DNA from 2 places in the Paenibacillus sp. Marseille-P2973 genome. Region 2 is predicted to be linked to the other one. Evidence: predicted binding sites of a transcription regulator. Region 2 holds the regulator's gene; the other holds the start of a gene.
The links. The regulator CtsR, encoded in region 2, represses protease genes until heat stress. The targets are predictions, from matches to a motif close to ATGGTCAATAAAGGTCAAACA.
Positions count from the first base shown of each region.

Region 1: a site for CtsR is predicted at 10,063-10,083, ahead of clpP (ATP-dependent Clp endopeptidase proteolytic subunit ClpP). Genes of this name have one in related genera too.

Region 1 is NZ_JAGQEH010000017.1:37,669-50,023, forward strand. It holds gene KB559_RS22005 (hypothetical protein) at 1-72, shown strand, start outside; gene KB559_RS22010 (stalk domain-containing protein) at 305-988, shown strand; gene KB559_RS22015 (ABC transporter ATP-binding protein) at 1,247-2,215, shown strand; gene KB559_RS22020 (ABC transporter permease) at 2,212-3,060, shown strand; gene KB559_RS22025 (ABC transporter permease) at 3,060-3,866, shown strand; gene KB559_RS22030 (ABC transporter substrate-binding protein) at 3,977-5,023, shown strand; gene KB559_RS22035 (copper amine oxidase N-terminal domain-containing protein) at 5,169-6,086, shown strand; gene KB559_RS22040 (PdaC/SigV domain-containing protein) at 6,163-7,275, shown strand; gene ade (adenine deaminase) at 7,336-9,135, opposite strand; gene clpP (ATP-dependent Clp endopeptidase proteolytic subunit ClpP) at 9,354-9,950, opposite strand; tRNA gene KB559_RS22055 (tRNA-Arg) at 10,161-10,235, opposite strand; gene KB559_RS22060 (LacI family DNA-binding transcriptional regulator) at 10,459-11,484, shown strand; gene KB559_RS22065 (ABC transporter permease) at 11,596-12,355, shown strand, end outside.
Region 2 is NZ_JAGQEH010000020.1:540-12,894, reverse strand. It holds gene KB559_RS22955 (nucleoside triphosphate pyrophosphohydrolase family protein) at 1-142, shown strand, start outside; gene pssA (CDP-diacylglycerol--serine O-phosphatidyltransferase) at 406-1,137, opposite strand; gene disA (DNA integrity scanning diadenylate cyclase DisA) at 1,189-2,265, opposite strand; gene radA (DNA repair protein RadA) at 2,279-3,646, opposite strand; gene clpC (ATP-dependent protease ATP-binding subunit ClpC) at 3,915-6,359, opposite strand; gene mcsB (protein-arginine kinase McsB) at 6,396-7,454, opposite strand; gene mcsA (protein-arginine kinase activator protein McsA) at 7,467-7,991, opposite strand; gene KB559_RS22920 (CtsR family transcriptional regulator) at 8,307-8,765, opposite strand; gene KB559_RS22915 (Kelch repeat-containing protein) at 9,037-11,313, opposite strand; gene KB559_RS22910 (HAD family hydrolase) at 11,668-12,355, shown strand, end outside.

The DNA of each region.
Region 1 (12,355 bases), on a different contig from region 2:
AACCGGAAGAATCAACCTGTTCTTTTTACAGCGTCAAGCGATGGGGGATTGTTGGGGTTAGTTAAGAATTGAGCACCGCCCTCCGGCACGGCGATAAGGATCCACTCACTCCCAGAAACCGAGCCCCTGCCGACTTGCTTGTGGTGGTATTAGGTTTATTTGGGTGAATTTAGGGTGTTAGAACTAATCGAATGGGGATAAAGCACCTTGAGTGAGACTCATGGGCCTGTTACTATCTTTAGGGATTTATTCTAAAATTCGTAGGTAGTCCATTAAATGGTAGTGACGGGAGATGAGACGAGTTATGGTCAAAAAGAAATGGGTGGCAGGCGCTACCATCATCGGAATGCTGACAACAGGTGCCGCTGGAGTATATGCGGGAAGCAACCTGCAGGAAATCAAGGCTTATCTTAATACCAGTCTTGGCATCGTTGTAAATGACAAGGATTTTAAACCGGTGGACAGTAAGGGTAAGGTACTGACTCCTATTACTTATAACAACACGACCTATCTGCCTGTAAGAGCCGTATCGGAGGCGCTTCAAGTTCCCGTTGAATTTGACGCTGCTAACAACAAAGTACGCATCGGCAGCAGCGACGGATCTTCCGCCTCGCCGGTGGTCACACCTCCGCCGACTCAGACTGAGCCTCCGGCCACATCGGGGAGCTCTTCAAAGAGACCGCAGCATCTTCCTTCCGATTTTCCGCTTCCGGCAGACTTCAAGACAACTCATCTCAATGATACTAGTTCCGGCGGCAAAAAGTCCGTACTGATGATTTATAAAACAAAAGAAGACGCGAAAAAACTGAATGAGCTGTATTCCGATTATCTGAAGAAGCGCAGTTATGCCGATGTGCTAAATGCTTCTACAGAATCCAGCGTATCCTTGATGGGAGAGAGCACGAAGGAAAGCTCTATGATTAGCAGCGGCTCCGAAAGGGATGCGGAAGGATATATTGAAGTTACAATAAATTGGAGCGAGCTGTAACAAGTTTGCAACATGTTTCTGAAAACAGGCTTCCGCCCTCCGGCGGGAGCTTGTTTCTTTGTAAAACAGCATCGGCATTGCGCCCGAGATCCGGCAACCTCCCTAGAAAAGTGTTGTAACCGGGACTAAAACAAGGTATAGTGAATATGCAAAAAATGAATCGTTGGACCTGATAAAGCCATACCAATGGATATGGCTTTTTTTTTCTTAAAGCTGACTTTAACCACAATCACAACCTATGAAGGAGTTGCTGCATAAATGATTGAATTGTCCGGGGTTGAAAAACACTTTGCTGGACAAGTCGTTGTGCACCCGCTTTCGCTCACCATTAAGGAAGGGGAATTCCTGACCTTGCTGGGCCCGAGCGGCTGCGGCAAGACAACGATTCTGCGCATGATCGCCGGATTCGAGTATCCGACCAAGGGGAAAATCCTGCTGGATGGTGCCGATCTGACGAGTCTGCCACCGAATCGCCGGGATTTGAACCTGGTCTTTCAGCATTATGCGTTGTTTCCGCATATGACGGTAGAGGACAATATCGCCTTCGGGCTGAAAATGAAAAAGCTGCCGGCCAAAGAGCAGCAGGAACGTATACAGGAAGCGGTAGAAATGACTCAGCTGACGCCGCTGGTCAAGCGTTATCCGCACCAGCTTTCCGGCGGACAGCAGCAGCGCGTAGCGATTGCCCGCGCGATTGCAAACAAGCCTAAGGTGCTGTTGCTGGATGAACCGCTAGGCGCACTGGATTTGCAGCTTCGGAAGAACCTTCAATCGGAGCTGAAGCATCTGCAGCGCAGTCTTGGCATTACGTTTGTGTACGTCACGCATGATCAGGAGGAAGCCATGATGCTGTCCGACCGGATCGTGATCATGAACAGCGGTAAGGTTGAGCAAATCGGCACGCCGCGGGAAATCTACGCTACGCCGACTACGCTGTTTTCCGCTACATTTGTGGGAGAGAACAATATTTTCTCACAGGATGGGCGGTTGTTTGCCGTGCGTCCGGAAAAATTGAAGGCCGTCCGTTCGCAGGACGGAGCCAAGCGCATCGGCGAAGTGTTGGACGTCCTTTATTTGGGGAGCATCCATAAACTGGTCGTTCAGCTTGAGGATGAGCCGATGACGGTATCCATCGTACTTGATTTTACCGATGAACGCACTTGGCAGGTTGGAGAGAAAGTCGGCGTAAATTGGAATACGGAGGATGAGGTGGTAATCGGGCCATGAAGAAATCTAGCATGGGCCTTCTGCCGGTCCTCCTGTGGCTGAGCCTGTTCCTGGTCGTGCCAATGCTGATCGTGGTAGGGATTTCTTTTATGAGCCGGGACGATCTCGGCAACGTGGTATTTCATTTTAATCTCGACGCTTACGCCACGTTTTTCGACCCGCTTTATTTAGGCATTTATTGGGACACGATAGTCCTGTCCATAGTGACAACGGCCTTATGCCTGCTGCTCAGTTATCCGCTGGCCTATTATATTGCGAATGCCGGGCCGAAAATGCAGACTTGGGGACTCGCGTTAATCACGGTTCCGTTCTGGATCAATTTCCTGATCCGTACCTATGCTTGGGTGCTTTTGCTGCGGACGCAGGGCGTGGTCAACAATCTGTTGCTCGACTTAGGCTTCATCCAAGAGCCGCTTCAAATGCTTTATACGAAGGGGGCTGTGCTGCTTGGCATGGTATACACCTTCATTCCGTTCATGGTGCTGCCGATTTATGTGGCGCTGGAGCAAATGGACAAGAAACTGCTTGAGGCTGCCAGCGATCTGGGAGCGACCGGTTGGAAATCGTTCTGGCATATTACGCTGCCGCAAACCAAATCCGGAATCATGACCGGTTCGGTGCTGGTTTATGTATCGACAACCGGAATGTTCGTGGTGACCGATATTCTCGGCGGAGCCAAATCGGCGATGATCAGCAACATTATCCAAAGCCAGTTTCTTGGGGCGCGAAATTGGCCCTTCGGCTCTGCGCTGTCGGTTATTTTCGTGATCACGTCGCTGATCTTGATCGCCCTCTTCAATAAAGCCATGACATCCAGACACATGACTGCAAAGGAGGGGCGCTGATGAAGAGCAAGAATCACCCGCTGCTCGGGATCCATTCCCTGCTGGTCATGATCTTTATTTATTTGCCCATCGCCTTTATCATTGCGTATTCGTTCAACAGTTCTCGGCTTGCCGCAGATTGGAGCGGATTTACGTTTGAATGGTACGTCTCCTTGTTCAGCAACCGCCGTGTCATGGAGGCGCTCAGCAACACGCTGATCGTGGCACTGGTATCGACCGTGTTCTCGACGCTGTTGGGAACGATGGCTGCAATTGCTATCCGTAAAGTCGGACGAAGAAGTAAAGCCGGCATAGGCGGGTTGCTTTATTTGCCGATTATTATTCCGGATATTATTATGGGCTTGTCTCTGCTTGTGCTATTTACCCAATTTCATATCCCGCTCGGCAAGTTGACGATTATTATCGCGCATATCACGTTCAGCATTTCTTATGTTTATGTGATTGTGACGACGAGACTGACCGGCATGGGAGGCCAGTTGGAAGAAGCGGCCCAGGATCTTGGGGCCGATGCTTGGCAGACCTTCCGCCATGTCACCCTGCCGCAGATTATGCCGGGGATCATCTCGGGAGCGATCATTGCATTCACCATGTCGCTGGACGATTTCATGGTCAGCTTCTTCGTCAGCGGACCAAGCTCGACGACGCTGCCGATTTACATCTACGGACAGGTCAAACGGGGTATTTCCCCGGAAATTAACGCGCTTTGTACCATTTTGATCCTTGTGAGCGTCACATTGATTTTCTTGGCCCAGTTCGTGTTAAATAGAGGAAAGGGCCAAAAGAAACGCTCGGTCCTGCCGTTTTAACGGAGTTAGTTGACGAAATTCTAGATATCCCGGCAAATGCTTAAGCAAATGACCACCGGATTATCGATATATTAGATATATCAGATGAAAGAAAGAGAGGAGATAAAGAATTGAAAAAAATGAAATGGGCCGGCCTGGCACTGGCGGCCGCTATGGTGCTTACAGTATTGTCCGGTTGCGGATCTTCCAAGGAAACGCTGAACATTTACAGCTGGGCTGACAACTTTGATGCGGATGTCCTCGCGGCATTCGAAAAAGAGTACGACGTGAAGATCAACTATGACGTATTTGCCAACAATGAAGACTTGCTTGCCAAGATCAAGGCGGGCGGTTCGGGCTATGACCTGATCCAGCCTTCCGATTACATGGTTGCCACCATGATCAAGCAGGATTTGCTGGCCCCGTTGAACAAGGACAATATCCCGAATTTCTCGAATATTGCCGATACCTACAAGAACCCGTCCTTTGACCCGGATAACAAGTACTCTGTAGTTTATACCTCCGGCGTCACAGGCATCGCATACAATACGAAATATGTGAAAGACGAAATCGACAGCTGGGAAGATCTCTGGAATCCGGAATACAAAGGAAAAGTCATCCTTCTTGACGATAACCGCGAGGTTATTGGCATGGCGTTGAAAAAAGCCGGGAAATCCAACAGCTCGACGGACGAAGGCGAAATTACCGCAGCTGTGGAAGATTTGAAGAACTTGCTGCCAAGCGTACTCGCTTTTGACACCGACAACATCAAGCAAAAGATGATTCAAGAGGAAGGCTGGATCGCTACGGTTTGGTCCGGCGACGCTTCCGTCATCGTCAAGGATAACCCGGACGTGGCCTACGTGGTGCCTAAGGAAGGCGGCACGATCTGGTCCGATAACTATGCGATTCCAAAAGGCGCAAAGCATCAGGAGCTGGCAGAGAAGTTTATTAACTTCATGCTCGATCCCGAGAATAGCGCCACAAACTATGAATCGATCGGTTACAGCGATCCGAACACGAAAGCTCACGAGTTTCATAGCGAAGAATACAACAACGATAAGATGATCAACTTGTCGGAAGACGAATTGTCCTGGACCGAGTGGTTACAGGATGTCGGCGACAAGCTGCAAGTATATGACCGTTTCTGGACCGAGCTTAAGAGCGGCCGGGAATAATGCCTTTGAGAAGAGCGTGGATAACACGCTCTTTTTTTGTTTGTGAAGATTTAATCGGGGGTAGGGATGGATGTAGGGTAGCGGAAACTTTGCCCCGTATTTTTGCGTCTATAATTTAAATTCGAGTAAAGAGAGGTCCTAAGCGATGATCAACTTAAAGAGAACAGCAGTTATGGCGGGCATTTTAAGCTCACTGCTTGCGGCCCAGGGTTCGGCCTCCGCAGCACCTGCCGTTAAAGAGGAAGCGAGTGTATTTGTAAACGGAAGACTGCAAGTGGAAGTATTGAACGTGAACAACCGTACCCTGATTCAACTTGTTGCTTTGAAGGATCCGGCTTGGAACATTTCCTATGAATCAAAAAAGAAAACAGTAATTGTGTCCAGCCCGTCCAATCAGAAAACGATTATATTGAAAGCGGGAGAGAAGACCGCAGAAATCAACGGTAAAAAGGTGGCCATCGATGTGCCGGTTACCGTGAAGGAAGGACGGACATATGTGCCGCTAAGGTTCATTTCCGAGCAACTCGGCGGTGCCGTATCCTTTAATAAGGACCAGAATCGGGCGGTGATCCGGACGCCTTCCGGACAGGCGGATTATGCTACCCTCATGAGCGGAGACTTGACCGACGCCCGGGAGGTCGCCTCCCGGTTGGAGTTGGTCTATGAGGACAGCTTCAAGCCGCTTCCGATAACGGGGGAAGGGTTTACAACCACCAACACTTTTCCTAAAGGAGAAGCGCTCCGTTTGAAGCGGGATTATAAAGGGATGACCTGGTATGCGGAAGTCAACAAGGAAGGTCTGCTGGTCGTAAAGTGGCAGAAGGATAGTCTTGGAGAAAAAAGTGAAAGCGGGAAACCTCCAAAGTCTTTTGGCGATGCGGTGTTTTTCTCCGATAACTTTATGGCGGAATTACTGGTTTACGGTACCGTAACCCCTGACGGGAAGTCCACCGAGCTCGGAAGAATCAGCTCGGCGGGGAACGGGGGCAAGGCATCGGCTTTGACGGTTCCAATCGAAGGAGAAATCCGGACGGACGCTGTAGCGGGCACAACCGGTCAGTAAACTCCAGAACGTCTACATGATTTTCCTCACTCGCGGAAATAATGGGTGTAACTCCGAGAAGAGATGAGGTCGAGAAATGAAAAAGTTCGCTTTTCAAATAGGGAGCGGTATGCTCGCCATCGGTTTGCTGGTTTCGGGATGGAGCGGCACCCCTCCTTGGCCGGGAGCCCAGGCTCAGGCTCAAGCGCATGCTTCTGGGCAGCTTTCGGCGAAGCAGGTCCAAAAGCCTGAGGTCGGACAGCCGGTCAATATTACGCTGAAGGGGAAGCCGCTTAAACAGCAAGGTCTGCAGGGCAAGGAGGGCGTGCTTGTCCCTCTTGAGATGATCCGTAAAGACTTGAAGATTCCGGTCAAGTACGACAAATCATCGAATACGTACACTCTTAAACGGCAGAATGTGGTCGTTCAGCTTCAACCGGGGGAAACCGGAGCCAAAGCTATTGTAGACGGGAGCACGCAGATCCTTCCCTACGAGTGGAAAGTAGTGGACGGCAACCCTTATGTGTCCGTGAAAGTACTTTCGGACAATTTGGGATATACCACGCAGTGGAATGAGGCCGGAACTGCGCTAAACCTGACTCCTCACCGGTTAAATGATATTAAAATCAGCACCCGTAACTTGGAGAAGGTGATTCCCGAGGCCTCCATCAAGATCCAATATCCTCAGGTCAGCGATTTGAAAAGCAAGCAAGCCGAGGAGAAGATCAACACCCTGCTCCAATCCAGGGCCGAGACGTTTATGCAAAATTCGCTTAAAGAAGCGAAGAAGAACCAGCCTTCACCCAACGGCAGCCCGTACGAGTATCTCGGCAATTACACCGTCACATACAACCGTGGCGGGCTGCTGAGCATTCTTGAGCAGACCTATGCTTATACAGGCGGGGCACACGGCATAAGCGTCAGGGAAGGGCTGACGTTCCGTCTGAGCGACGGAAAGCTGCTGACCCTTGATGAAATCTTGCGTGCCAATCCGAACTTCCGCAGCATCGTCGATCCTTCCATTGCCAAGCAGCTTCAACAAACCGAGGGGTATTTCGGCGGATTTAAGACGATCGGGAACAACCCGGATTACTATTTAAAAGATAACGGCGTCGTTATCTTCTTCCAGCTGTACGATTATCTTCCGTACGTGTTCGGATTCCCTGAGTTCTATTTTTCGTTCCCTGAGCTGGGGATTAAATCGAAATAATAAAAAAAAGACGGTGCAAGGGAATATCCTTGTACCGTCTTTTTTGTGATTTAGCTGAAATTAGACAATCTCCACAGGGATCAGCTCGAACTTGTCGACGTCCGCCAAGCCACGGTTGGTGATGCGAAGCTCGGGAATAACCGGAAGGGCGATCAGCGAGAACGTCATGAATGGCGCGTTCAACTCGCAACCCAGTGTCTTCCACGCTTGCTCCAGCGCCTGGACTTCCTTCACGACGACCTCCAGCGGCTGATCGGACATCAAGCCGGCGATAACCATCGGCACGGAGGCCAGTATCTTTCCGTCCAGAACGGCAATCATGCCGCCGCCGAGCTTAGCCAATTCATTGGCCGCGAAGGCCATATCCTCCGGATTGGTGCCCATGACCAGGAGGTTATGGCTGTCGTGCGCCACGGTCGAAGCGACCGCACCGCGCTGCAGACCAAAGCCCTGCGCGAAGGCCAGGGAAATCTGCCCGGTGCCGTGATGGCGGTCGATACAGGCCAGCGTAATGACATCCTGCTCCAGGCTCGGCTGAATGAAGCCGTCCTTCACGGAGAGCCGTGCAGTGCCGCGTGCAGTCCGTGCGCTGTTCTCGATCGCGCGGATCACGTTCACTTCCGTTTCGGCTGCGGCGTCCTTACGGCTGCTCGCCAGCGCGAAGTCGCGCGCCTCCAGCGGCCGCGCCAAGTGCACCGACTGCCGTGCGGCTTCCGGATATACATAGGCCGGGAAGGCCATTTTCAGCGCGCCGCCGTCAAACACCACGTTGCCGTCCGTGATGACGGTGGACGGCTCCATGTCCTTCAGGCTGTCGATGAGCAGCAGATCGGCGCATTTGCCCGGCGCGATGCCGCCAACGTCACCGTCGACCCGGAAATAGCGGGCCGTGTTGATCGAGCCCATCTGGATGGCGGTGACCGGCTCGACGCCTTCCTCGATGGCCCGGCGGACGACGTGGTTCATATGACCCTTCTCGATCAGGGTCTGCGGGTAAACATCGTCCGTAACCAGCATGATGTTGCCCGGCTGCACGTGATCTTCCGTCACGACCTTGATCACTTCCTTCACATCATGCCAGGCGGAGCCCTCGCGGATCATGAGATGCATGCCTAGCTGAAGCTTCAGCAGGCCTTGCTCGCGCGTTACCGTCTCATGGCAGGACGTGACGCCTGAGGCGATGTACGCTTGCAGCATCGGCTCGTCCTCGCTCGGGAAATGCCCGGTGACCGCCTTGCCTGCCCGGCATGTCGCGGCGATTTCGCCGGTCATTTTGGGGTCGCCGTACACGACGCCCGGGAAGTTCATCACTTCGCCGAGTCCCTCGACGCCTTCCCAGGTCATTCCGTCCTCGATATCGGCTACGTTCAGCTCCGCTCCGGCGTCCTCAAGATTGTCCGTGGCGGGCACGCACGAAGGGAAGGTTGTGTATACCTTCAGCGGCAGAGCACGCCCCTCTTCGTGCATCCAGCGTACGCCGTCGGCTCCAAACACATTGGCGATTTCATGAGGGTCCATGAAAATGCCGGTGGTGCCTTTCGCCAATGCGGCTTTGGCGAACTCGGTGACAGAGAGCATGGTGCTCTCGACATGCATATGCCCGTCCAGCAGGCCCGGTGCGATAAAGCGTCCCTTCGCATCCAGCACTACCGTATCTTCGCCGATCGTATGGCTGGCATCGCCGACATAAGCGATCCGCCCTGCGGCGATAGCCACGTCGGTATGAGCTTGAAGCTGTCCGGTGTATACGTTGACGAGCGTTCCGTTTTTAACGACCAGGTCGGCCTTTTTTGTTCCGGTGGCTACTTGGGCAAGCGTCCGGCGAACCTCGGTCCATTGTTCATCGTGGGTATGGCTCATCTTGTTCACTCCTTAGTTGGTGGGTGGCTAACTTCTCTGCTCATATTTTTTCACCGAATCGGCGAAAAAGCAAGGCAACCCGGCAAAGTGACGGTGCGCTTGGGGAGCAACAACCCATCCTAGTACCGGTTTATCACGAATAAAAAAAGGACCGCCCTAGGAGTGCGGTACACCCCAGGAGCGGTCCTTGGCTTTATTAACGTATGAAGTTTAACCTCTTATACGCCTTGTGGCGTGACTTTCTCGATAACGCGATCGATCAGGCCGTATTCTTTAGCTTCGGCCGCGCTCATGAAGTAGTCACGGTCCGTATCCTTCTCAATCCGGTCAAGAGGCTGGCCAGTGCGTTCAGCCAAGATCTTGTTCAGCTTGTCGCGCATCTTCAGAATGCGGCGGGCACGGATTTCGATATCGGTAGCTTGGCCTTCGGCTCCGCCGAGCGGCTGGTGAATCATGATCTCGCTGTTCGGCAGCGCGTAGCGTTTGCCTTCGGCGCCGGCATTCAGCAGGAAAGCGCCCATGGAAGCCGCGAGACCCACGCAAATGGTGGAGACGTCGGACTTAATGAACTGCATCGTATCGAAAATGGCCATCCCGGCTGTAATGGAACCGCCAGGGCTGTTAATGTAGAGATGGATGTCTTTGCCCGGTTCTTCCGCGTCCAGAAACAGCATTTGCGCAATAATCGCATTTGCGACGACGTCATTCACCTGAGAACCCAGGAAAATGATGCGGTCCTTCAGCAGTCTGGAGTAAATGTCATAAGCGCGCTCACCGCGGTTACTTTGTTCAACGACCATAGGAATATAACTCACCGATAAAACCTCCTTATTAGTTGGATCAACCATGTGAACGAAATCGGTTCAATCAATTTCAGAATTGACGGAATCGATGAATATTAACCTCATAATAAACAATTTAAAACAGAAAGTCAAAGAAAGTCAAACTCTGTGTAATAAAAAAACCCGTGCATAAGGGTTAGTGGGTAAAACATATGATATCCAGCAATCTGCTGATAAGTATAATGGCGCGCCCGCGAGGAATCGAACCTCGATCTCAGGCTCCGGAGGCCTACGTCATATCCATTGGACCACGGGCGCAAGTTGTATGGATTAGTTACATCCATTTAGCGTAGCAAAAATGATTATATGACATACGAGTTTAAAAAGCAAGCAAGTTCTCTAAAAAAGTTCCAGGGGAATATATGGAGAACGGGCGAGAGTGGTAGACGAGAACTATTTTTGCAAAATAGGCATTGTCATGAAAGCGCTTCTATGCTAATTTAGGATTATAAAAACGTTTTTATAAAAAGGAAGATTGGATATGGGTAAGGTTACCATCAAGGATGTGGCTAGAGAGGCGGGTGTATCGATCTCGACAGTTTCCAATGCGTTAAACAATGTCGATGTTTTGAACCCCGAGACCAAATCGCATGTGCTAAACGTGGCGAAACGAATGAATTATGTTCCGAATTTGAACGGCAAGCAGCTTAAAACAGGCAAAACGAAAATGCTAGGCTTCTTTACAACCAGCGTATCGGGTCCCTACTTCTATACGCTGGTTGAATCGATGGCCCGTGAATGCGACCGGCTCGGCTATGGGCTGAACGTATTTGTAACCCGCGACAAACAGGTCATAATGAGCAATATTTTGGGCCGGCGGGTCGACGGCGTCATTATTTATGAGGAATTGCGCATCGATGATGAAGACGTCAGCATGATGATGAAAGAAAAGATCAAGGCCGTGTTTCTGGATCGGTTTCTGGAGAATGAAACGATGGGCAGCGTGATTTTCGATTCCTTCGTGGCCGGTTACGAAGCAACCAAATACTTGATCAGTCTCGGACACAAGAAAATCGCTTATATCTCCGGCGTGGACACGATGTTCGACAGCGTGCAGCGGAGGGACGGCTATTTGGAGGCTTTGCGGGAGCATCAGTTACTCGTGGATGAAGATTATGTGCTCCAAGGTTATTTTGAGGAAGAAGGCACCTACAACGCGGTAAAATCATTTCTTCATATGCACCCGGACAAATTGCCGGATGCATTCCTGGCGGGGAACGACTTGAGTGCCATCGGTTGTATCCGGGCGCTGAAATCCCATGGATTCGACGTTCCTGCAGACATCAGCGTGGTCGGGTTTGACGATATCGATATCGCCCAATACTTCACGCCTCCATTAACAACGGTAAGGAACCAGATCGCCAGGCAGGGTGTACTCGCTATCGACCATTTGGTACGCATGATCCAGAAGAAGGAACAGGGCAAGAAGCAGAAATTGGCGGGAGAACTGGTTGTCAGAGGATCAAGCCAAGTGAAAATCCAAAGAAACGACCTTGGCCAAGAGTAAGAAGGCTGTATTCTGAAGAATCCGCGAAAATTTGGCGGGGCCAGGGACAGATTTTTATATGTGAAAATAAAAACGTTTTTATTGCATGGAAGCCAAAAGGGGGACCAAGGGATGGCCAAATCAGACGCGCATTTGGAGCAGAGAAAGCCCATGGGGCAAAGGATTAGAGACTTTATGGTCGACTACGGAAGGCAATGGGAACTGCAGTCGATGATTTTGCCTGGCGTCATTTTTATGATTATTTTTTGTTACATTCCGATTTATGGACTGACGATCGCTTTTAAAAACTACACGGTCATCGATACGTTGGACACGGCCCCGTGGGTGGGACTGGAAAATTTCAAAATCATTCTGTCCGACAAATATTTCTGGGACTCGGTCGTCAATACGCTGGGGATCAGCTTCCTGAAGCTGTTGATCGGTTTCGTGATTCCGATTGTGCTGGCGATCATGATCTTTGAAGTTGGTCACACCCGATTCAAAAAGATCGTTCAGACGGTTTCCTATCTGCCGCACTTTCTGTCTTGGATCGTGCTCGGCGGGATGCTGATTACCTGGTTCTCAACGACAGGGATGTTCAATCAGCTGCTCCTGGATCTCGGCGTGATCTCTCAACCTCACAATATTATGCTGGATGCCGGCAAGTACTGGTGGATCGCCACGTTGTCCGACATCTGGAAGGAAGCGGGCTGGGGAACCATTCTGTATCTGGCGATTATGTCGAAGATCGACCCGACCTACTACGAGGCGGCCAAGATTGACGGAGCCAGCCGGCTGCGGCAAATCTGGAACATCACCATTCCGAACATGAAAATGATCATCAGCTTGAACCTGATTCTGACGATCAGCGGCTTGCTCGGCTCCAACCTGG
Region 2 (12,355 bases):
CCGGGATGCAATCAGCAATGAACTTGGACGCAGCTTGTTCTATACTTCCGCGCTTTGCAACCTGCTCGGCATCGAGCTCGACGAAGTGCTGGAAAAAGAATCGCAAAAATGCTCTACCCTGGGCTTATTCAATATGTCCTAAGATTAGGAACTTAAGATCGCAAAAAAAGGCATCGCTTTCCGCACAATTGCAGAAGGCAATGCCTTTTTCTTTGGTTGTTATTAATATGAGTTCAAAAAGACAGGTTTTCAGGACCGAGAAGGTTGGATGAAGATAGGGACTGAGTAGCGGAGCGTACATTAGGTACGTGAGCAACGGAAGGCCCGGCTGAATTCAAGATTCGACGTCGAATCCGCTTCATGATCTGCTTCGTCGTGGAAAGATGACTTTTTGAACAACCTCTATTAACGTTTGGGACGGTAGGCCCGCTCGGAATCATCGTCGTCCCTGCGCTTACGGCGCAGCAGCTTATCGACGTTCTGTTTCAAACCATACCCCGCGTACAGTACCAGCGGGACGAAGATCAGTTTGGAAATCTGCTCCGGGAACATGACCGCAATCGCAACAGCCAATATAACGACAAACGGCGTAATGGCTACGGCTTTCCTCGGCAACCCGAGCTTCTTGAAATTCGGATATTTGACCGAGCTTACCATCAGGTAGGACAGCAATAGCATCGAAATAATGAAATAAGGCGCAGAGAAGTCCTTGTGAAACAGCGATAAAGTAGCCAGAACCCCACCTGCGGCGGGAATTGGCAAACCTATGAAGTAACCCGGGATTCCTTTCTGGACATTGAATCTGGCCAGTCTCAGCGCTCCGCACATCGGAAAAATGGCGGTAACGACCCAGACAAGACCGGTTTGCGGCAGATCATGGAATGAAATTAAATACATAATGAGTGCCGGAGCAATGCCGAAGGAGATGATATCCGATAACGAGTCAAGCTGCTTGCCGAATTCGCTTTGACAATTCAAAGCTCTGGCTACCCGTCCGTCAAGACCGTCCAGCAGCATGGCGACAATAACCATAATCGCTGCCAAGCTGAATCTGCCGTCAAGCGCGAGCATCATGGCCAGCATTCCGAGAAACAGGTTACCTAAGGTAAACAGGTTCGGAATTGATTTAGTAATCATCTTTTCACCTCAAATAGATATCCTTAACATCATCATCTGATTGTAGGAGAATTAAATTTGTCTGTCAATGAACACCTGTTCCTGAAGACGCTTCAAGCCTTCCTTAATCGCCCGGGCCCGCACTTCGCCGATGCCGTCGACCTCATCCAGCTCTTCGATGGTGGCCATCAGAACGCTTGGAAGCTCCCGGAAACGCTCCACCAGGTTGTGGATGATCACATTCGGAAGACGCGGGATTTTGTTCAAGACGCGGTAACCGCGTGGAGAAACCAGATCCTCCGAGACGGCCGCTGAAGTCGGATAACCGAGCAAACGAGTAATATGGTTGTCGTCCAGCAGCTCGTCGTCACTGGAACGCTTGAGCCCGAGAATAATTTCACGGATCGCCTCGTCACTGCCGTCCTTCGCGTAATCCTTATACAGCAGCCACGCCTCTTCCTCCATATTGCTGACCAGTTCTTCCATCTGCATGCTGATCAGCCGTCCCTCGGTACCAAGCTCATTAATAAACCGCTTGATCTCCATTTTGATGCGAATGACCATCTCCACGCGTTGAATTACATTGATGACTTCCGGTATTGTAACCAATTCTTCGAACTCTGAAGCAGTCAGGTTGGTGAGGGCCTGATTCAATACCGCTCTATATTTCTCCAGCGTTTGAATCGCCTGATTGGCTTTCGTAAGGATTACGCCGATTTCCTTCAGAGCATAGCGCAGGCCGCCTTGATACAGCGTAATGATGTTCCGCCGCTGGGAGATCGATACCACGAGCTTACCCGTCTGCTTCGCAACCCGCTCTGCCGTACGGTGACGGATCCCGGTCTCCGCGGAGGAGATGGAGGAATCCGGAATGAGCTGGGTATTGGCATATAAAATCCGTTTCAAATCCTCGCTTAAAATAATGGCACCGTCCATTTTGGCGAGTTCGTATAAATAGTTTGGCGAAAAGTCACAGTTGATGGAAAAGCCGCCTTCGACCACTTCCATCACTTCCGGACTGTAACCGACGACTATGAGGCCGCCGGTCTTGGCTCGAAGTACGTTTTCGAGCCCGTCACGAAAAGCGGTACCCGGTGCAACGAGCCTAAGCAAATCGTTCATTTTCTCCGCTTGGGTTGTTTCTTTCATCATTTAGTGCCCCCTAATCTAACGCAACAGCTAGCGCATCTGCAACGGTATTCACACCGATTAATTGTATTTCTTTCGGTCCTTTCCACCCTTTCATGCTCTTCTCGGGGAGAATGACCCGTTTAAATCCGAGTTTGGCAGCTTCCTTCACCCGCTGCTCCGCCCGGGACACCGCCCGGACCTCGCCCGTCAATCCGACTTCGCCGAAAAATACGTCATAAGGCTTAGTCGGCAGATCGCGGAAGCTGGAGGCGATGCTTACGGCGATCGCCAAATCTACGGCCGGTTCGTCAAGCTTGACGCCGCCGGCAAGGTTTACATAGGCGTCCTGGTTTTGCAGGAACATTCCCATCCGTTTCTCGAGCACCGCGATGATCAGGTTCATCCGGTGATGATCCACCCCTGTCGCCATTCTTCGGGGCGAAGGGAACTGCGTGGACGCGACCAGCGCCTGAAGCTCGACCAGCATCGGCCGGGTTCCCTCCATGGAGGCTACTACCGTAGAACCCGCAACGCCCAGCGGACGCTCGGACAGGAACAGTTCCGAAGGATTCGCTACTTCCGCAAGTCCGGCTTCATTCATTTCAAAAATGCCGATTTCGTTAGTCGAACCGAACCGGTTCTTTACCGCCCGGAGCAAACGATAGGAATGATGGCGTTCCCCTTCAAAATAAAGCACCGAATCCACCATATGCTCCAGCATACGCGGTCCTGCAATAGCTCCTTCTTTAGTGACGTGGCCCACCAGCACCGTGGCGATGCCCTGCCCCTTCGAGATCCGCATGAAGCGGGCCGTGCACTCGCGAACCTGAGACACGCTTCCCGGCGCGCTCGTCACTTCCGGCAAATACACCGTCTGAATCGAGTCGATGACCAGGAAATCCGGCTTCACCTGATTGATCGCTTCCTCAATGCCATCCATGCTGCTTTCGCACAACACGTACAGCTCGGGAGAGAGCGCACCGAGCCGTTCCGCCCGAAGCTTGGTCTGCCGGGTCGATTCCTCCCCGGAAATATACAGCACCCGAAGTCCGGCTTTGGCCATTTCGTGCGAGGTCTGCAGCAAGAGCGTGGATTTCCCGATCCCCGGGTCCCCCCCTACAAGGATCAGCGATCCGGGAACGATGCCTCCGCCAAGAACCCGGTTGAGCTCGGCAATTCCCGTTTGAATCCGCGGCTCCTGGCCGCTCTCTATATTTATGATCGGAAGCGGCTTTTCTTTCGTATGAAATAAGCCTGAAGTAAGTCCTTGGGTTTTGACCACTTTTTCCGTTTCTTCCACCATGGTATTCCAAGAACCGCAGCCCGGGCATTTTCCATACCATTTAGGCGATTCATATCCGCATTCGGTACAATAAAACTTTGTCTTTACTTTAACCATTTATCTCTCCTTCTCCACACTGCAAAATTTGACAAACCTTGCAGGTCGCACCACAAAAGGTACCATTAAAAGTTTACCATTCTTTCAGATTTAACGTAAAGTTTTTTCCCGTCAAAACGGGCTTTTCTCTGCGTATGTACCGACGTTTAGCCAACTCTTGCGTTATGTAGGTCATTCTATGTAAAAAGCTCCCAAAGCATCGCTTTGGGAGCCTCTTACTACATATATCGGATATCATCCGTTTCTTTTTCAGTCACTTCACATCAAGTTAAGCATTTTTTGAAAAAAGACCCGATTTCTCTACGGTCAACGCGCCGTTCTCCTCGTCGATCGTGAGCGAATCTCCCTTCTTCACATTGCCGGTAAGCAATTCCTCGGACAGACGGTCCTCGATATGCTTCTGGATCGCCCGGCGCAGCGGACGCGCTCCGTATGCCGGATCGAAGCCCTCTTTGGCAAGGAAGGCCTTGGCCTTATCGGTAAGGACGAAGTCCACTTCATGCTCGCGCAGCCGCTTGCGAAGCTCCTCGGACATGAGCGACACGATTTGACCGATATGGCTTTCTTCCAAGGAGTGGAACACGATGATTTCATCAATCCGGTTCAGGAATTCAGGACGGAAGCTCTTCTTGAGCTCTTCCATCACTTTGCCCTTCATATTGTCATAATCCGCACCTGCATCCTCGACGGCAGTGAAACCAAGGCGCGTATTCCGCTTGATCGCTTCAGCCCCTACGTTGGACGTCAGGATGATCAGCGTGTTACGGAAATCGACCACCCGGCCTTTGGAGTCAGTCAACCGGCCGTCTTCCAGCACTTGCAGCAGAATGTTGAACACTTCCGGATGGGCCTTTTCGATTTCATCCAGCAGGACTACGGAATAAGGCTTGCGGCGTACCTTTTCGGTCAATTGTCCGCCTTCCTCATATCCTACATATCCCGGAGGCGCGCCTACCAGACGGGCCGTGGAGTGCTTCTCCATGTACTCCGACATGTCGATGCGGATGACGGCATTCTCGTCGCCGAACATCGATTCGGCAAGCGCTCTTGCCAGCTCGGTTTTACCTACCCCGGTCGGACCGAGGAAGATGAACGAACCCATCGGACGCTTCGGATCCTTGAGGCCGGCCCGTGCCCGGCGGATCGCCCGGCTGACGGCTTTTACCGCTTCGTCTTGGCCGATTACCCGCTCATGCAGGAGTTGTTCCATATTCAGCAAACGCTCGGTTTCTTCTTCTTTCAGCTTGATAACCGGGATTCCGGTCCAGCTGGCTACCACTTGAGCAATATCCTCCGGAGTTACCTCGGAGTCGGTACGGCCCTGTTTTTCTTTCCATTGATTCTTCGTTACATCCAGCTCTTCGCGAATTTTTTGCTCGGTATCGCGAAGCGCAGCGGCTTTTTCGAATTCCTGGCTCTGCACGGCAGCGTCTTTCTCCTTGCGGATGTCGTCCAGACGGTTCTCGAGCTGCTTCAAGTTTGGCGGTACTGTATAGGAGTTCAGCCTTACTTTGGAGCCCGCTTCGTCAATCAGGTCGATCGCTTTGTCCGGCAGGAAGCGGTCCTGGATATAACGATCGGACAGCTTGACGGCCTGCTCGATCGCCTCGTCGGTAATCTTCACGCGATGATGCGCTTCATACCGGTCGCGAAGCCCGTGCAGGATCTGAATCGCTTCCTCCACCGACGGCTGATCTACCGTAATCGGCTGGAACCGGCGTTCCAGTGCGGCGTCTTTTTCAATATATTTGCGGTACTCATCCAGCGTCGTAGCCCCGATGCACTGCAATTCGCCCCGGGCGAGCGCCGGCTTCAGAATATTGGAAGCGTCGATGGCGCCTTCGGCCCCGCCCGCTCCAATCAAGGTATGCAATTCGTCGATGAACAGGATGATATTTCCGGCTTGGCGGATTTCATCCATGATCTTTTTCAGACGGTCTTCAAATTCACCCCGGTATTTGGTTCCGGCGACAACGGACCCCATGTCGAGGGTCATGACTCTTTTATCGCGGAGGGTTTCCGGAATTTCGTTGTTGATGATCTTCTGCGCCAGGCCTTCGGCAATCGCCGTCTTACCCACGCCGGGTTCGCCGATGAGCACCGGATTGTTCTTGGTCCGGCGGCTAAGTACTTGGATAACCCGCTCGATTTCTTTACTGCGTCCGATAACCGGGTCGAGATTCCCTTCCTTGGCGGAAGCCGTCAAATCACGGGCCAAGCTGTCCAGCGTCGGTGTATTGACATTGGCAGGCGCTCCATGATGGCTTGATACGGCTTCGCTGCTGCCAAGCAGCTGCAGCACTTGCTGGCGGGCTTTGTTCAAGCTGATGCCGAGATTGTTCAGCACGCGTGCCGCAACCCCTTCACCTTCCCGAATCAAGCCAAGCAAAATGTGCTCGGTACCGACATAGGTATGACCCAATTTGCGCGCTTCGTCCATGGACAGCTCAATAACCTTTTTGGCTCTTGGCGTATAGGCGATATTAGACGGCTGTTCTTGTCCGCGGCCGATCAGCGTTTCCACTTCATCTTGAATTTTCTCGAGTCCGAGTCCAAGGCCGATCAGCGCTTTAGCGGCAATCCCTTCTCCTTCGCGGATCAATCCGAGCAAAATATGCTCAGTACCAATATTATTGTGACCTAGTCTGACTGCTTCTTCCTGGGCCAAGGCCAACACCTTCTGGGCACGTTCCGTAAATCTTCCAAACATCATATTGTTTGCACCTCCATATAGAATCTATCGTTTCAGTTATTTACCCACTTTTTCCCGAATCAGCTTGGCGCGGTACATATCCCGCTCGCCAGGCGATAAGTTTTCGCCGAACAGTTTCTGAAGAAAACCAGGCTGCGTCATGACATTCAGCTCATTCAGCACCCCTGCGGGAACGTCATCGATCAAACCGATATCTACGCCAAGCCGGACGTCGGAAAGCCTCTGAGCCGCTTCCTTCGAATCCATAATCGCAGCGTGGGATAAAATCCCGTAAGAACGCATTACACGGTCAATCATCCGCAAGCGCGATTCGGACAGCAGCCTTTCGCGGGCATTTTTCTCATGCTCGATAATCTGCAGGACGACACCATACAAATTCTCAATAATTTCCGTTTCGCTTTGTCCTAGTGTAATCTGATTTGAGATTTGAAACAAGTTCCCCATCGCTTCGCTGCCTTCGCCGTATATGCCACGCACCGTAAGTCCTACCTGGGATACAGCGGATAATATCCGGTTGATCTGCTGCGTAAGCACCAATGCCGGCAGATGCATCATGACTGAGGCACGTAATCCCGTACCAACGTTGGTTGGACAGCTGGTCAGAAAGCCCCGGTTCCCATCAAAGGCATAATCTACATGATCCTCGAAAATGTCGTCAATCTCGGTCGCCTTATCCCAAGCTTCTTGCACTTGAAAACCGGGATATAAACATTGAATTCTCAAATGGTCTTCTTCGTTCACCATAATGCTCAAACTTTCGTCTTCACTGATAAAGACGGCGCCTTTTCGGGATTCTCCGGCCAGATTCGGACTGATCAGATGCTTCTCGACCAGAATCTTCTTGTCCAGCTCCTCCAAATCGGCGAGTAGAACCGGGTGGAGCATGCCGTATTGCTGCAGCCGCTCATCCGTCAGCACTTCCCGCAACAAACCCAGCACTTCTTCCGACTGTTGATTCGTCGCCAGCATCGGAAACGGATGATGTATCAAGTTACGCGCGATCCGCACCCGGGTGCTGATGACGATATCCGATTCCTTTCCGCCCTGGCTCATCCATTCGCTTAACGGCTGTTCTGTAAAACGAAGATTAGGCATGATACTCTCCTCCTACTCTGCGGGAATATTCTTTTCAAGTTCGCGGATCTGATCCCGGAGCGCAGCCGCTTCCTCAAATTCTTCCTGAACAATCCGGTACTGCAATTCTCGCCGGAGGTCGTCCAGCTTGCGCTGTACCTGGATATGACTGCCCGCCCGTTTCGGCACTTTGCCCACATGGACCGTGTTGCCGTGCACTCTTTTGAAGAGCGGATCGAGTCGGTCATTAAAATATTTATAACAGGAGCTGCAGCCAAAACGTCCGATCTTGCTGAACTGGGAATAGGTTAGACCGCACTCCTCACAGCGGATGTTCTCGTTTTGTTTAGCTGCACTGGGATGTCCCTGAATACCAGGATGAAAATCCATCAGTCCCGACAGCAGATTATGAATGGAGAATCCGCCTGTCGTTCCGGGAATCATCTCCCCTTTTTCTCTGGCACAAGCTTCACAAATATGAAATTCCGTCTTTTCCCCATTTACGATCTTCGTAAAATGAAGCGTAGCGGGGCGTTTGCCGCATTCTTGGCATTGCATTGGGATGTCCCTCCTCTTATGGATAGACTCAACACATACTTATAGATGTTGTTCAACAAATCGTCTTTCCACGACGAAACAAATCATGAAGCGGATTCGACGTCGAATCTTGAATTCAGCCGAGCCTTCCCTTGCTCACGTACCTCATGAGCAAATGCTTACGAAGTCGTTTTCTACGAAAACGTTTAGCTCCGCTACTCAGTCCCTAGCTTCATCCAACCTAAAGCGTTTTGTAAAAACGCACTTCGGAAGCATACGCTTCGGTCCTGAAAACCCGACTTTTTGAACTTGCATTTTAAGAGGCTGTGCCGGTCATTAACCGAGTAATGATATCAGCATCGCCTTCATAAGCCGCGCCCGGATCTGATCGCGGTACGGCAGCTTCACCATCAGTATTTCCCTGGATACCGCCGCCCTCATTAGGGCAGCCTCCCGGCTGCTAAGAAACCTGGCCTCTTCCAATTGATAAATCAGCCCCTCCGCCGCAGACTGGCCGATCTCGTCGCCAATCGTCTGATGAAGGTGCGTATGCAAAGTGGTCGGGCCCGGCAATTCGATCCGCCTAATTCGGACATAACCGCCGCCCCCGCGTTTGCTCTCCACCAGATAACCCTTCTCCAGGGTGAATCTTGTGCTAATCACATAGTTAATCTGGGAAGGAACGCAGGAAAACTGATCGGCCAGATCATTACGCTGAATTTCTATCGCCCCTTCGGGACTTTCGTGCAAAATGCTTTTGAGATATTTCTCAATAATATCGGAGATATTGCGCATCACACATCCTCCATTGCTCATTACTCCAACATACCGCGCCACCGATGTAACTGATCTGCTATATATAAACAAAGCATCGCATGTATGAATAGTATTAACCGTATGCGCCGGTTTGAATATGGGATGGTCATGATATGTTGACTTTGACTTTCTTTGACTTTAACTTTATTATAGCACAAATTTCCGATTTGCCAAGAGGGACCGAAACACGTGAAAAACACCCCCGATTCATCATGAATCGAGGGCGTGTGTACTTTGCATTTAGAGCACTTTATTTGGATGGCGCGGAAATCAGCACTTCCTTACCTGTTGCGAGATCCTTTTTGTAGGTTCCTGCCCATTTCCCGTACTTGTTATTGTCCTGTCTGTCAAAGACAATTGCCTTACTATCTACCGAAACTAACATATAGCTGTAGCGGGCCGTATTTTGCTTGAGCACCTTTTTCTGCTTACCGTCGAGCGAGTTCCTTACGATTTTATCCGGAGTTTCATAAATGACCGAATTATCAAAAAAGTAACGATCCCCGCCCCAGCCTTCCGCCTCAAACAATTTCTTGTCACTGCCGTCGCCTAGCGCGGAATACACTTTTCCGTCATTTGCATCACCATAATAAACTCTGTCTTTATACGTATCAAAGCTGTATATCCGGGCCAAGTCCTTTTCCCAGGTCCCGTCCTTCTTGAGGGAATGCAGCATGTAGCCTTTGTTCACAGCCTCCCTGTTCTCTTTTGAATCCGGGTAAGTGGTGTATAGCAAATAGTCGCCGGCCAATTCAAGCTTGTCGGGGAAAAATTGTGCGCTCCGTCCATACGTATAGCTCAAAACCTGCAGACTGCTTCCGTCATATTTGTAACGAACCGGCATTCCCCACTCTTCGTAGGCATCCCGTTTCGAACGTTCCCAAGCATATATATATTCCCCGTCAAAAGCCCTCATCCCCAGATCAAGCGACGCGCCTTGCTGAGTTTTACGACGGAAGATAGAAGCCGAATCCGTGTCCAATCCGTATTTTGTCGGATAAGGGATCATCTCGCCGAAAGTGTCGCCGAGCTTTAATTTCTTCAAGTAATTGTCCTGAATGAAATACACTACATCCTGATCCAGCTTCACAAAATCAAACCGGCCTGTAAGCACAATTTCCGTCGTGTTTGTTCCATCCTGCTGTCGAACAAGATACTGATGCGTATACTCCATATTTCCGAGCTTCCATCTGAAATTGGCCTTCACATTTTTGTAGTACAAGATTTTGTAGGTCCAGCCATCTTGCTTCAACTGTGTCTTAGTGGCGACAAGAGTCCCCTCAAACACCGTTCCCTTATTTGAAGTCCCGGTGTTTCCTCCATCTGAGGTCTTGGCGGCTTGCAGCATTTCCATAGGCTTAATGCCATTCTCGCTGCCTTTTCCGATAAAAATAATATTGCCATTAGCCATTGTAATCGATATCGGGTTTTCATGTTTGTACTTCATTACCGGACCCCTGGTCCACTTGTTGGTTTTCGGATCGTAAACTTCAGTCGAGTTCAGCTGGCCTGTATTGTTGCCGCCTCTTCCTCCTGCGACGATCACCTTTCCGTCAGGCAGCAGCGCCGCTGCCGCATTGGAGCGGGCTGTCGACATATTGCCTACATCACTCCATAAATTCGTAGCCGGATCATATACTACAGCTTCTGATACCGGTTCGTTGCCCCTGCCGCCATGCAACACTCCGCCTGCCATGAAAAACCGGCCGTCAGCCATTGCCGTTTGGGCCTGGAAGCTAGTAAAGTAAGGCATCGTTGCAATGGAGTAAAACTTATCCATATCGGCCTTATACAGTTGGCCTGCCGATATGTTCTCATCCAAGCCTGCGCCATAACTGAGCGCATCGCCTTGCGGAGTAATATATAGCTCCCTGCCCATATCAGATAATTGTATCGGCTCGGTCCAGGTGTCCGTGTCCGGATTATATTCGTACACATAAGGATGTTTCTTCGTATATAGCTGGTAGGAACCCATTACAAGCAAATGACCATTTTTAAGCGTCACGGCATTCATGACCACACCTTCTCTTTGAGGGCCCGGCATTGAGGCTATTTTGCTGAATTTATTGGTTTGCACATTATACAATTCCGCTTGCGTACTCTGATCATCCGAGCTATCTACACCGCCTAATATAACGATGTTCCCGTTCTGCAGACGGGCAAACGATTTGGGAAGCTTAAGTGAGGATCCTTGAACCTGCTGCCAGCTATCAGAACCTGTGTTGTACTTGAAAAGCTTCGCGCTCTCATTTTCATAGGCCAGGAACAAGACCTCCTGACTATTCAGTACAACCGCATCGATTATACCGGCTTTGGGAGCAGGAAAACTCTTTAATGCTTTAAAGGTTCCGATGCTCGAAGCCACCGCGGACGGCGTCGTTGCAGTTGCCGCCGCGAACATCTTAGGAATCTCTCCCGCTGCGCTTGCTTTATTAGTATGTACGAAATTCATAGGTGCCAGTGTTCCGATCAAAGCGGCGGCCACACCGGCTGCGATTGTCCTTTTCGTAAATTTATTATGTTTCATCTTGGCTGTTTTCCCCCTCATGTTGCACTCGCTGTGCTGTTTAAAGGACTTATAGTCTAGGCCTTCATAACTATTATCGGCAAAGGGATACTCACAATTTTAGATATCAGTTCTAATTTTCTTAGGACAAGTCCGATGGTCTCCCCCCTTCCCCCAACTCCACTAAACGGATCAAGTGGCTTAATCGCCAACTCCCTTTGACATTAAATGGGTTTCTGATTTATTTCTTATTGAATTAATTAATTCATCTATATCTGCCGCTTTTCGTGGTAAAATTAGTTTATGTAATTGTGCAATCGTTTTCACTCACTCTTCACGTATATTTTTATTGAATGGAGGCATCGCGCTAACGGTATGTATAATTCTTATATTTTCGATTTATACGGTACATTAATCGATATTCACACGGATGAAGAAGACCCTATGGTTTGGGAAAGACTTAGCTACCATTTTCTTTACAGCGGTTATTCACTAGACCCAAATGTATTGAAAGACCAATATCGCAAAGAGGTCACAAGACAAATTTCCACCCCACTTATTGAATGCGAATTTCCTGAGCTGGATATTCAATTGATTTTCAAAAATATCGTTGCAGAACTAGGATACAATCCGGAAGAAAACTGGCTCGATGAAACGGTGCTTTGGTTTAGATTACTTTCTATACGAAGCTTAAAACTATATGATGGCGTTAAAGAAACTTTAAGCACATTAAAAGATCGGAATAAGAAGATTTATTTATTATCTAACGGACAAACGGCCTTTGTGGAAGCGGAAATGCGCATCCTTGGCATTACGGACTTTTTTGATGGCATAGCCATCTCCTCCAATCCGGGGATTTGCAAGCCTGATCCGCTGTTCTATACCTATCTTGCCGACACGTTTAATGTTGATCTGACTTCTGCCATTATGATCGGAAATGATGCGACCACTGACATTGCCGGTGCCAATCGCATGGGCATGGATGCGTGCTACTACCATTCCAATTGCTCCCCGGAGACGGAAACGGTGGATTGTAAACATCAGATTTGGGACGGAGATTTTA